4 regions of the Teredinibacter franksiae genome follow, and region 1 is predicted to be linked to each of the others. Evidence: predicted binding sites of a transcription regulator. Region 1 holds the regulator's gene; each other region holds the start of a gene.

Region 1 (3,335 bases):
GCGCTGGCAATAAGTTCGCCGAGCTTGCCGAGGTCGCTATAGATATTGCGTGCGTCAATGCCGATGGCAAAGCGCTGGCTATCGGCGTTGGGTGCGGCGGCTATTTGCTCGATAAGGGCCGGTAACAAGTTAACCGGTAGGTTGTCGATACAGGTGTAGCCTTCGTCTTCAAGCAGGTGTAGGGCCGACGTTTTACCGGATCCAGATCTTCCACTGATGATAAGCAGGCGCATAAAATTCTTCCGGGAAAGTTGTTCGCTGGGTAAGTGTAATACTGGTGCGCTCTTCGGAGCGCTTAGACCCGACGGGCTGAGCCATAGGCTTGGGCTCAGTTTTTAGTTTACACCAGAAGCGATACGAAACAATTCTTGATTGTTGTGACAGGCCCTCAGGCGCTTTGCGTAGCTTGGGTCTTGCAGGTTTTCGGCAAGGCTCGAGAGGGTTTGCAGGTGGGCGTCTTCAGCGTTCTCGGGCACCAGCATGGCAAATACTAGGTCCACGGGCTCACCGTCTACGGCGTCGAAGTCGATGGGCTGCTCGAGGGTAATACAGGCGCATAGGGTTTCACCCCCGGTGGCAAATCGGCAGTGGGGTATAGCAATACCCTGGCCGATACCGGTTGAACCCAAGCGTTCCCTTGAAACGAGGCTCTGAAAAAGCGCTGTCTCGTTGGTACCTTCAATGGCGTGGGCAAAAATGCCAGCGAGATTTTCTAGCAGGCGTTTTTTGCTGCTGTCGCTTGTGGCGGCTTTGCAGCGATCTTCGGAAAGGAGTGACGAAATCTGCATGGTGATTCGATTGCCGGTGATGTCCGTATTAATATTAGATGAGGTTTAAGTCTTTTGTGCAAAGCGATTGCTTTGTTGAGCAACTCATCGAATTGGCGCGCATTCTACCAATAATCCGTGATCTTCCAAGAGTTGGGAGCTGGGGAAATCAAAAAAAGAGTAAATAAAAATTTAATCACTTATTCAAGGTGTGGTAAATGGCTTTACACCAGCCGCTTTCGTTCGTTGGAAGGTGGTATGTGTAGCGATTCACGGTACTTGGCAATTGTGCGTCGGGCCACCTTGATTCCCTGCTCGCCCAGTAGCCCTGTGATTTTTGAGTCGCTTAGGGGTTTGCGTGCATTCTCTGCGGCCACCAATTTTTTAATGATGGCGCGAATGGCTGTAGATGAACACTCTCCGCCGGTATCGGTGGCAACATGACTTGAAAAGAAGTATTTCAGCTCGAAAATACCCTGGGGGGTGTGCATGTATTTTTGTGTGGTTACCCGAGAAATGGTGGATTCGTGCATTTCCACTATTTCGGCAACATCGTGCAGCACCATGGGCTTCATGGCTTCTGGGCCGTAGTCGAGAAAGCCCTGTTGTTTTTCGACAATGCAGGTGGAGACTTTTAGCAGGGTTTCGTTACGGCTTTGCAGGCTCTTTAAGAACCAGCGAGCTTCCTGTAGGTTGTCGCGCAGGAAAGTGTTGTCGGCACTGGAGTCCGCACGCTTTACCATCGATGCATAGCCGGAGTTAATGCGAAGCTTGGGGGCGATGTCGGGGTTAAGCTGCACAACCCAACGATTATTGACCTTGCTGACAAATACATCGGGTACTACATATTCGGTATCGTCGCTGCCAATGGATTCTCCGGGGCGTGGATTTAGCCCTTGGATGATACTAATGGCCGCTTGCAGTTCGGGCTCTTTGAGCCGAAGCTTGCGCATAAGTTGCTTAAAGTCGCGGCTTGCGAGCAGGTTCAGGTAGTCTTTTACCAGTGCGCGTGCATGGCTGATATCGGGGCCTTCAACGCCTAGCTGGTTCAGCTGGATAAGCAGGCACTCGCGGATATCTTGGCTGAGTACGCCCGGAGGATCGAACTGCTGCACGCGATGAAGTACGGCGAGAATCTCATCTTCTTCGAGTTCTTCATACTGTGTCATCAGGCTGGTGAACAGCTCTTCAAGCGGTTGCCCGAGAATACCGTTGGGCTGCACGGCATCGATGAGGGTTTCGGCAATTTCTCGGTCGAGGTCCGACATGGGGGTGAGGTTGAGTTGCCAGTGCAGGTGATCCTGCAAGGTTTCGGACGTGCCCCGGCGGGACTCAAAATCGTAATCTTCGCTGTCGGGTTTAGCTAGGCCGGAACCTGATGGCGTAGGTTCGTAAATGTCGTCCCAGCTGGTGTCTACCGCGAGGTCTGTTGGAATGCTGTCTTCATTCCAGTCACCGTCAGGCTTGTCGGCAAATTCCTCCGCGCTGCTGGTGTCATCGGCGCTCGCCGTGGTATTAGCTGCTTCGGTGTCCTGCGAGGTGTTTTGGTTGTCTGTTGCCGGCGGTGCTTGTTCGTTCGCGTCGTTTGTCGCTGGCGCCTCTTCTATATCGTCCGACGTTTCGAGCATTGGATTGGAGTCCAGCGCCTCTTGAATTTCGACTTGCAGGTCCAGCGTCGAAAGTTGCAGTAGGCGAATGGCCTGTTGCAACTGTGGTGTCATCGTAAGTTGTTGTCCCAGTTTTAGCTGGAGAGATTGCTTCATAGGATGAACTGCGAACGTGTAGTGAGTAAAGGGTTACAAGTCGTAGTTTAGTCTTCGTATTCGAGACGCGCAATGGTTTTTAAAAGCAAGGAATATGCCGGTTTGAAGACCATTTTAAGGGGGTTGTCAAGGAAATCTCGGGGATTATAGGGTGAAATGTTTACCTAGGTACACTTCTCGTACTTTCTGGTTGTTGAGTACTTCCGCTGCTGCACCTTCGGCAATAATGTGGCCCTCAGAAACGATATACGCCTTCTCACAGATATCCAGTGTTTCTCGTACATTATGATCGGTAATGAGTACGCCAATGCCGCGCCCTTTTAGGTGTTGAACAATTTGCTTAATGTCGCTGACAGAGATGGGGTCTACGCCGGCAAAAGGTTCGTCAAGCAGGATGAACTGTGGTTCTGTGGCTAGGGCTCTGGCGATTTCAACGCGCCTGCGTTCACCGCCAGAAAGCGCCATGCCCAGGCTGTCACGAATGTGTTGAATGTGGAATTCGTTAAGTAATTGCTCCATGGCGGCAATACGCTGTTTGCGGTTAAGCTCTGAACGGGTTTCTAGAATAGCCATAATGTTGTCGGCCACTGTCAGCTTGCGGAATACCGAGGCCTCTTGAGGTAGATAGCCAAGACCTTCTCGAGCGCGCTCGTGCATGGACATTTGGGTGACATCTTTATCGGCTATTGATATTGCACCTCTGTCAGCTTTTACGATGCCTGCAATCATGTAAAAGCAGGTGGTTTTTCCGGCGCCGTTCGGGCCCAAAAGGCCGACGATTTGACCATCTTCTACGGTGATGGAT
Region 2 (3,335 bases), 2.5 Mb from region 1:
TTTCTCTAAAGGCTGAAGAAGAGCGCCCGGCTTTAGTTTGCTCGCAGGTTTTTGATGCTGAGGGAAAACTGCTCGAATACCATTTTGAAAAAGCCGTAATCCGCTCGCACTTTAAGCTCAGCTATATCGATGTAACAGCGCTACTAGAAGGCGACAGCGACAACGAAATCAACCAGCTACCCGCTGATACCCAGCAAATGTTGAACAACCTGGGCGAGTTTACCGAACGCCGTACACGCATACGAAAAAAAGATTTTCTTGTAGGCGAAGACCAGCTCGAGTACGACATTCAACTGTCAAACACAGGAAAAATTGACAAACTTTCACCGCGCACACGCACCCGCGCACACAAAATTGTTGAAGAAGCCATGCTTGCAACCAATTTATGTGCCGGTGAGTTTTTGCAAAAACACAACACTGGCTTGTTTACCAGCCACAGTGGATTCCGCGAAGACAGGCTCGGTGAAGTAAAAGCCTTGTTAAAAGAAGAATCGGTTGAACATCCAGAAAATTTACTTGAAGCAGACAGCTATATTGCCCTCATTAAATCGTTAATGGCCTCCGACAAGGCCCACCTCGTATCGCCCTTGCGTCGAATGATGCCTTCTAGCGAACTAAGCTTGGCTGCAACGCCTCACCTAGGCATGGGCATGCCGGTATATGCCACCGTCACCTCCCCCATCCGTCGCTACGCAGACCTCTACAACCACTGGGCCATTAGTCAGCTGTTAACCGATAGCGCGTTTACACCCATAACCACAGAAAACCTGGCAGCGGTGAAGAGCGCACTGCAACAAAGCCGCCAGGCCGACCGCGAACTATACCAATGGCTGATTTGCCAGTACGCACAAAAATTTGTGGGCACAAGCGGTAAAGCCAAGGTACGCATTGTCACCCAACAAGGCTTTGGCGCGCGCTTAATCGATTCCGGTGTCGATGGCTTTGTGCTCTTCCCTAAAAAGCAGGAAAAAACGTTCGATGCTAAACGCATGACAATCACAACTCAAGGCAATACCTACGCACTGGAAAACGATGTAGAAGTGAAAATTGAGAGTGTGGACATGGAAAAACGCCGAATAGCTTTTAGCGTTATCGGCCCTGAGGCTGATTAACACTTGTTTAGCAGGGAATGGCCATATAAAAACGGCCAGCTCCCCCTGCCCGCTCTCCACCTCCATACCGACAGCATAAGGGTTAAAAACAAAAAAAAGAAAGAAATCACTCAAAAGAAAAGTACTTTTGATGGATAAACAGAAACAGTAAAGACCGCCGAAGACGTGAAATAATTAACCAAACGATTTAAAAGTTTACTTTAACTTTCGTATCACCGAAAAAGGGTTGTACTCAACAACCCTTTACTCTTACCTCAAATACCTCTAGCCAAGCACACACAACCCCCAGCACTCACCATTTTGGTGCGACCACTAACAATTAAAAAGTAAAACAAGAATTTTTATTTCTGTCCAAGCACAGTTTTGTGTCTACTACGCCCACCCTTTGCACCACAAGCAAACACTACAAGCGGCGTCCTCTGTTCTAGTTTGAATCACCACTAGATGTAACTATCACCAAAGCGGTGCATCAGAACTTCTCCTAAGCAAACAAAAACCCCAAGAAATCGCTCTTAGGCTACTGATTTTTAAGTACTTTTTTGATTTCCCCATCAGTTGGCAAGGGAATTGCCATTATCTCCATGTATTCATGACTCACAAATAATATTTTTAAACGCTGGTTTTGCTCGCACAGTTTCAACGCACAAATAACGAGCGCCATCCAATAAACACCTAATGACCTGGGGTTAAACAATGGGACTAAAGATTTTTTCATTTCACAGACTTTCAAATTTTTCTGCGGCAATAATAACGGCGTTATTGCTGATAGTTACAACTTTAAGTTCACATGCCGAAGAGCTAGAACTTGAAAAAGATGAACTGACTTTCGGCTTTATAAAACTGACCGATATGGCTCCACTGGCCATTGCCTACGAACAGGGCTTTTTTGAAGACGAAGGACTATTTGTAACACTGGAAGCGCAAGCCAATTGGAAAGTATTACTGGACGGTGTTATCGACGGTAAGCTTGACGGTGCGCACATGCTTGCGGGCCAGCCTCTAGGAGCAACTATCGGTTACGGCACCAAAGCCCACATCGTTACCGCCTTCAGTATGGATTTAAACGGTAACGGCATCACCGTTTCCAACGACATTTGGAAACAAATGAAGCCTAATATTCCAGTCAAAAATGGCAAGCCCGTTCACCCCATCAGCGCAAGCGCGTTAAAGCCGGTTGTCGAAAAATACAAGTCTGAAGGTAAACCCTTCAACATGGGCATGGTATTCCCCGTTTCCACCCACAACTACGAGCTACGCTATTGGCTAGCTGCCGGCGGACTTGAGCCCGGTTACTACGGCCCAGGCTCTTCCGGCACTGTTGGCCAAATTGCTGCCGATACACTGCTGTCAGTAACACCACCACCACAAATGCCCGCCACCATGGAAGCCGGCACTATATACGGCTACTGCGTGGGCGAACCTTGGAACCAGCAGGCCGTATTTAAAGGTATTGGTGTACCGGTTATCACCGACTACGAAATCTGGAAAAACAACCCAGAAAAAGTGTTCGGCGTGTCTGATGGATGGGCGAAAAAATACCCCAACACTCATTTAGCCGTAGTAAAGGCCTTAATTCGTGCGGCGCAATGGTTGGACGAAAAAGACAATGTTAACCGCGAAGAAGCCGTAAAAATTCTATCCAAACCTAACTACGTGGGCGCCGACGCTGAAGTTATCGCCAACTCCATGACAGGCACCTTTGAGTACGAAAAAGGCGATGTGCGAGAAGTGCCAGATTTCAACGTATTCTACCGCTATTACGCCACTTACCCATTCTACTCAGACGCTATTTGGTACCTCACACAAATGCGTCGCTGGGGCCAAATTGGTGAGGACAAACCCGACACTTGGTACCACGACATGGCCAAAAAAGTGTACAAGCCCGAAATTTACATGAAGGCTGCGAAAATTCTGGTTGCAGAAGGTAAAGTCAAAAAAGAAGATTTTCCTTTCGGAACAGATGGCTACAAGGCACCGCAAAAAGAATTTATCGACAGCATTGTTTTTGATGGTAAAAAACCAAACGAGTACCTAGCTAAGTTCCCAATTGGATTAAAATCTGGTGAAGTCGTAACCGCAACTGGCGTAAAAAAGAAGTAGCCATTACAAAATTGCAACGAAGTTAAATGGAAAGTTTCTCCCGTCTTGTCGCGGTGGTTCGCCACCGCTCTTTTTGACGGGCTATCCAAGAAGAAACTGTATTTAGTGGACTGAATTTATCAT
Region 3 (3,335 bases), 1.6 Mb from region 1:
CAACTGAAACCTACCCACTCTTAGCATATCGAATAAACTTAAATAGCTTTCCCCAACTACTACGTTCATAGAATGCGAACGCAATACCTGCGTTGTAGACCAGTGGTTGTTTACTCCAATGGTAAACTGCCGAAAATCGTCCAGAACTACTGCATTCTCAAGAAGGTCTTTGTTCTTTTTCGTCACCAAAGCCAAACGAAAGCTCGCAACCCCTTTTTGGAGTGGAAATTTAACGCGCGTAACCTTACCTTCCCAACCAAGTTTAGGCGGCGATATCATCACGTTGAGTAAATTCCCAGTATGCAGTTCCCGGTACTGGCGCTCACGAAACATTGGCAGCGGTGATCGAACCAGATCATAGTCGCCGTATGGACCTCGGGTGGCCTCCAGTGCAATCCCCAGCAACTCGAAGCTATAATCTAAACGTCTATCTTTGTTTGTATGTGGCTTGGCAGCAATCACCATATCTCGCTGTTCATTGGCAACGAGCCCCTCAGGCGCACAACCCAAGCAAGCGAGCACCCAACAGATGCGGCGAATGAAATATTTGAAACTATTTTTCATAGAAACAATTGATAGAAAAACGATGGGTGTGAGAACAACTGGAAAGCTCGCTATATACAGGAAGTATAGTCAGATATAGCAATAACGACGTAAGAAACCTGTAATAATTGTCGTCGGTATCCAACTACCCTTTTCGTAACAATACTCGACTCTTAAACCATGGCTCATTAGCCTAATACGTGAGCCCCGCTTTTTAACTATCATAAAATACTCTACAGCGAAACTGAAGGCTGATTTGAACTCATCGTCGCTATTGGGCAACTGGGTAGTATGATCCCACTAAATTTGCAAATTCGGTGCTTTAATTGAATATAGAATATGCAAACGTGGCTTGCCTCCTTCTGGCATGGCTTATATCGGCTCAACCGCTAGTGGAGGCACGAGAGGAACTAAACTCCCCAATCCATAGTTCTATTTCTGACAACTTCCACCTTAGCGATAAGGTAAAGAGTAATATGAGACTAACGAAACAGCCAAAAAAAAAAGGCGCTTTATCCAGATTCAGACAAAGGTAAACCACAAAAAACCGGAGGCAATAACACCTCCGGTTTCTTTCTAGAACAAAGAACTACTTAATAAAACGACGACGAGAAACGCCTAAAGCAAGAATACCTAAGCCCAACAAGCCAAGACTTGATGGCTCTGGAACTTCAGCTGAGTGCAAACGAAAGCTCAGCTCGGATACATTTTGTGGTGTTCCACCGTTTCCGAGAGAACCGAGACCAACCTGACCGGCGTTACCGGCGCCTAGCGTATCAAAGTGCATATCATCGCCAGAAAAAGAGATCCAGTAATCGCCTGCACCCAGATTTACGCCGCTCAAAAGAGCTGAAAGGGTTACGTTCGCATTGACGCCTTGAGTCTTGTTAGTAGAAAGCAGATCCAACTCTTGGAAATCAAATACGTTTGTCCAAACCTGATCTTGATTATAGGCATTCCAGATGCTTAAACGAACATCGGTATCTGCACCAGCCGTTGGCAGAATATTGTAAAAGCTCGCATCCCACTCTACGGTTAAATCAGCTACACCGGCCGTAAGCGAAAAATTGTCGAACATAGTATGCGCGTCCATGTCTCCACAAGAGGAGCAATGCCCACCGATATTATCGGTACCGGTACCATTGTCCCAAATTAGCGCTGCGTTAGCGCTAAGGGTAAAGCCTAGGGCCAAGATGGCCAGCGAGTACTTCAGTGTTAGCAAAACATTCTTCATTGTTCACTCCAAAAATTATTGTATTCACCAGCATTTTCCAGTGATACGTATTCAAGAGCACGTAGTGTGCCAATACGCGCCAAACGAACAAAAAGGTTTTTTATATGCCAAATTTTTCTTATATATTAGTGACTTGGGTCACAATTAAACGTAACAAATACTACTTTAGCATTATTGCTATAGGGGGTTTCTGTAAATTTATCTGACACAGCCATCATCAATGAAGACCTTAGCGCATACACTAAAAGACTGTTTCTCCGGCCATCTCGCATTGGCAAAAGGAGGAGCAATGGCGCGCAGCGCATTAGTACTGGTACAGGGATAACAAAACAAAAACCGCAAAATCCAAACTTTTCTGTTTTGTCGCTTTCCGCTGTGACTAACATTAACCACCCAATGTTAAATGTCGGCTGCACAGGAGCAATCGATACTCCCGTAAATGACAAAAACACATATTCTGAGCTCACACACATTCCCGGTACGGCACAAAGTTCCTCGAACTATTACCCTCATCAAGATTCACCAAAGAATAGCGCTACTATCCGTCCCAAACCTAGAACCAATCCCACGGGTGACTACAGTGCGTGGTTCCTGTGTTTTTAACTATCATTAGCTAATGTCTTCAAAAAAACTGTAGCCAGACTTGGAAACATTGAAAATCGGCGGGCAGGTAGCGTAATTTTACTCATTTTGAAAATAGGGTGGCTAAATGAAATATACAAACGTGGTTTATGTCCTTCTGGCATGGCTTATATCGGCTCAACCGCTAGCGCAGGCGCGAAATATTAGTTACGACGATAATTTCGGGCCTTTATACAAGAACCTGCCATTTAACATGCCTCTGGTCGCGCTGCCCAAAATTCCCCGCTATGAGGTTTCCATTGAAAAATTTGGCGGCGTGGGTGATGGCGTTTCAGTCAATACAGGCGCTTTCGCCAAAGCCATTAACCACCTTTCCGAGAAAGGTGGTGGTCGCTTAATAGTACCGAGGGGTATTTGGTTAAGCGGCCCTATCGTGCTTAAAAGTCATATCGACTTACATGTACAAAGTGGTGCCTTGGTTAAATTCATTCCCGACAAAGACCTCTACGAACTCATCGACACCAGCTATGAAGGCCTAAACGCTTGGCGGCCTATAAGCCCCATTTATGCCAACAATTTGACCGATATTGCCATTACCGGCCAAGGCACTATTGATGGATCTGGCGGCGACTGGCGGCTAGTGAAGAAATCGAAAATGACCGATGGCCAATGGAAAAAACTGGTGGCCAGTGGCGGTATTGTATCCGACGATGGCAAAGTCTGGTTTCCCTCTCAGGAGTCGCTGCAGGGTGCGAAAGCGATGAAGACTGACAACATCTTCAAATACAACAAAAAGCAGGCACAAGCCATAAAACATTGGCTACGCCCTGTAATGGTGGCGTTGGTGAATACCGATAGAATTTTACTGGATGGCCCAACCTTCCAAAACTCGCCCGCCTGGAACCTGCATCTACTTATGAGCAAAAATATTGTAGTGAGGAATGTGCAGGTACGAAATCCCTGGTTTGCTCAAAAC
Region 4 (3,335 bases), 1.6 Mb from region 1:
CAAGCCAAAAATAATAAATAGAATGGGTAGGATGGCCATGGGTGGCACCAAGGATATTGCGGTTACCAGCGGGGAGAATTTTGCGCGAAAATAGGGGACAGCCCCCATTAGTACGCCAACCGATAGCGCAAGAAGTGCACTAATGCCAACGCCGATGCAAAGGCGCTTTAGGCTATTGTAAGTATCTTGCCAAAAAAGATATTCACCCGAGCGCTTACTTGGTTTCAGTGCCATTCGATCGATGGCATCTGCAATCGAGCTAAGTGAGGGTAAGAGTTTGTCGTTGGGGTTTTCTGCCAGTCGTGCCTCTGAAGCTATCACATAGACAAATAGCAGAAGCACAAATGGCAGAAGCCCGAGAAATAGACGCACCGGTTTTGACGGGTACTGGTTAATTAATTTCTTCATCGGTGCGTCAATTCCTGGTTTAGTTTACAGGGCACGATCTACAGAGAACCCTCTGCCGCCATTTGCATATAGTTTGGGTTGAACCGAAATTTTACGTTCTCGGCATCGCCGTATATTCCCGAGGGTGTTTCAACACCGATGTAATTGGCGTCGGTTGCGCCTTCGCCAAGAATACCGTGATCAAAAGAAAACTCGGCAACGTACTGCATTGTGGTTTTGAGTTTATCGCTATTGACGAAGGCTACGGCATGGTCCGGTTGGTAAAACATTTGCGTTGAGGTCAGTTGAGCATCGAAACCCGCTAGATTGGTTCCGGAAGCGATTCCCATACTCGTGCGTGCCGCTAGGCCTGCTTCGTCACTGGCGCCCATAATGTCCATAATTTCATACCAAGCGCCAACCAAGGCTTTGCCAAAGTTGGGGTTGTCCGTAAGTGTTTTGGTGTTGACCACCATTAAATCGATGATTTCACCGGGAATGTTGGACGAGTCGTACACCTTGTTGGCACTCGGCATGGCCGTAATTTCGCTTAGTAGTGGGTTCCAAGTAACAACCGATGTGACGTCTGATGTGGAGTAAGCTGCAACCATATCGGCATCGGAAATATTCACCACTTTAACGTCCTGTTCACTTAAGCCAACTGACTCTAGGCCGCGTGCTAGCAAGTAGTGAGAAACACTCAGCTCCACCAAGTTAACGGTCTGGCCCTTAATATCTGCCAGAGCGGATTTATCTTTCAATACAACACCGTCGTTACCATTGGAGAAGTCGCCGACAATCAGCGCGGTGGAATCAACGCCGCCAGCAGCAGGGATCGTGAGGGCGTCCATGTTGGTCATGGTGCAGCCATCGTATGCCCCTGCGGTATATTGATTAATTGATTCGATGTAATCGTTAATTTGTGTTACTTCGATTTCAATACCGTATTTGTCAGCCCACTTTTTTACGATGCCTTGTTGGGCGCCAAAGTCCCACGGCATCCAGCCAACGTAGATAGACCAGCACACTTTAAACTTGGGAGTTTCGGCAACAGCTGCTGCAGGGGCCGAGGCTGTGGAAGATTTGGTTTCAGCCACTTTTTCGGAGCAGGCTCCAAGCAAGAGGGTAAAACCGAGAAGAGCGCCGGTGAGTAGTTTGTTATGCATGTTTAAGCTCCAAAGGTCACACGAAAAAATGAGGAAACAATGGCGCTGTGTTGCCATTAATCTCCCGGGCTTTTATCCCGCCGTGTAACCCTTCGTTCGTAAACATATAACGAATACAGAAAGGTCGAAAGCTCTCGGTCCAGGCGCCTGAAACTACTCAAAATAGTTTCTTTATATGTTCAGGCCGGAACCCTAGCTTTCCATTGGTACGAATTGTTGCGGTTCAACAACTGAGCGTTATTGATTCCTCGCGTAGCCTAAGTAAAGCAATTCCGGTGCCAGAGGTTGCAATGCCCGGTAATACTGGATTTATGTGCAAAATGGGCGTGTTGTGCGGCTCTATTTGGTGCGCCTAGGCAATCGATGCGTTTTGCTGGTGCTCTACGGAGACCGAATTCGTCTACGCTGGCTCATACACCGTGATCTATACTCGTTAGGTAATTACTGATCTAACTAATGGCTACTCCGTGGCATGACCCCAGCATCGCACTCCCAGACCAGGTACCGAATAAAGCGTCCAGGGAACCCTATACGCTGGCTGTTAGTCGTTGCGCCTGTGCTGCTGGGCATTCTGTTGGTATTCGCAGACTGGTCCAATAACCGGATGTTTGAGCAGGCGCAGCGCTCAAGTGCTCTGCAGGAGCTTTCGGTAATACGCGCGAGACTGGAGGGGAATATTAATGCCAACCTGCAAACCGGCCTGAGTCTGGCGGCTATAATCGGTGCAAATTCCAACCTCAATCAGGATGTTTTTTCCCAGTACGCCAAGAGCTTGTTTCGCGGGCATACCCAATTGCGCAATATTGCCGCTGCGCCGGATATGGTCATTCGTTACATGTATCCACTCAAAGGTAATGAGGCTGCGGTTAATCTCGATTATCGTGCGGTTCCCGAACAATGGAGCGCCATACAGACGGCGCTGGATTCTGGTGATTTGGTGCTCGCGGGTCCGGTGAACCTCAAGCAGGGAGGGCAGGGGCTTATAGGTCGAGTGCCAGTCTTTAACCCTAATGTGCAAACCGGTGAGCCAGAGTTGTGGGGTTTGGTCGCGGTGGTGATTAATCTGCAAGAATTCTATCGTGAAAGCGGGTTAATCGATGGCGACAAAAAAATTGAAATTGCCATCCGCGGATTAGACGGCAAGGGCGATATCGGGCATGTTTTTTGGGGTCGATTAAGCCTGTTTGAACAAAATCCCGTTACCGATCGGGTAAGTCTGCCGCATGGTTACTGGCGAATTGCGGCGATCCCGGAAGGTGGCTGGAGCCCTCGTGCAGATAACGCCTGGCAACTGCGCGGAGTGGGCGTATTTATTTTGATCTCCTTCTGCTTGGGAACGCTGTTTATTGACCGTTTAATTAGTCGGCGTCGGGAGCAGGACGTACGTTTAAACGGCCTATTCGACCTTTCCCCCATTGGTATTGCGCTTAACGATTTTAATACCGGCACCTTCTTAGAGCTTAATCAGGCCATTGTTGCACCTTCGGGCTATAGCACTGAGGAATTTAAGCTGCTGAGTTTTCGTGACCTCACGCCCGCTGAATTTGAACCAGCCGAAAGGCAGCAGCTACAACGATTATTGCAAACCGGTCGCTACGGTCCTTATGAAAAGGAATATATTCGTAAGGATGGTTCTCGATATCCAGTAGTGCAAAACGGTGTAATGATACAAGATGGTAGTGGCCGTAAATTGATTTGGTCGATGGTAGAGGATATTTCAGAACGTAAAAAATCTCAATTAGAATTGGTGGATTCTAAAGCACAGCTACAGAATTTTTTCGA

Evidence for each region. The regulator sigma-54, encoded in region 1, starts transcription at its own class of promoters, with help from an activator protein. The targets are predictions, from matches to a motif close to TGGCACANNNNTTGCNNT.
Region 2: a site for sigma-54 is predicted at 1,669-1,686, ahead of H5336_RS03980 (CmpA/NrtA family ABC transporter substrate-binding protein). Genes of this name have one in related genera too.
Region 3: a site for sigma-54 is predicted at 1,832-1,849, ahead of H5336_RS07615 (PEP-CTERM sorting domain-containing protein). Genes of this name have one in related genera too.
Region 4: a site for sigma-54 is predicted at 1,817-1,834, ahead of H5336_RS07475 (putative urea ABC transporter substrate-binding protein). Genes of this name have one in related genera too.

What each region holds. Positions count from the first base shown of each region.
Region 1 is NZ_JACJUV010000001.1:3,445,943-3,449,277, forward strand. Features, by position in the region: gene rapZ (RNase adapter RapZ) at 1-233, opposite strand, end outside; gene H5336_RS14695 (PTS sugar transporter subunit IIA) at 336-788, opposite strand; gene H5336_RS14700 (RNA polymerase factor sigma-54) at 992-2,530, opposite strand; gene lptB (LPS export ABC transporter ATP-binding protein) at 2,675-3,335, opposite strand, start outside.
Region 2 is NZ_JACJUV010000001.1:991,701-995,035, forward strand. Features, by position in the region: gene H5336_RS03975 (VacB/RNase II family 3'-5' exoribonuclease) at 1-1,112, shown strand, start outside; gene H5336_RS03980 (CmpA/NrtA family ABC transporter substrate-binding protein) at 1,806-3,212, shown strand; gene H5336_RS03985 (ABC transporter permease) at 3,334-3,335, shown strand, end outside.
Region 3 is NZ_JACJUV010000001.1:1,859,882-1,863,216, forward strand. Features, by position in the region: gene H5336_RS07610 (transporter substrate-binding domain-containing protein) at 1-564, opposite strand, end outside; gene H5336_RS07615 (PEP-CTERM sorting domain-containing protein) at 1,133-1,777, opposite strand; gene H5336_RS07620 (glycoside hydrolase family 28 protein) at 2,487-3,335, shown strand, end outside.
Region 4 is NZ_JACJUV010000001.1:1,822,651-1,825,985, reverse strand. Features, by position in the region: gene H5336_RS07480 (ABC transporter permease) at 1-408, opposite strand, end outside; gene H5336_RS07475 (putative urea ABC transporter substrate-binding protein) at 447-1,553, opposite strand; guanidine-I (ykkC/yxkD leader) riboswitch at 1,613-1,760, opposite strand; gene H5336_RS07470 (response regulator) at 2,026-3,335, shown strand, end outside.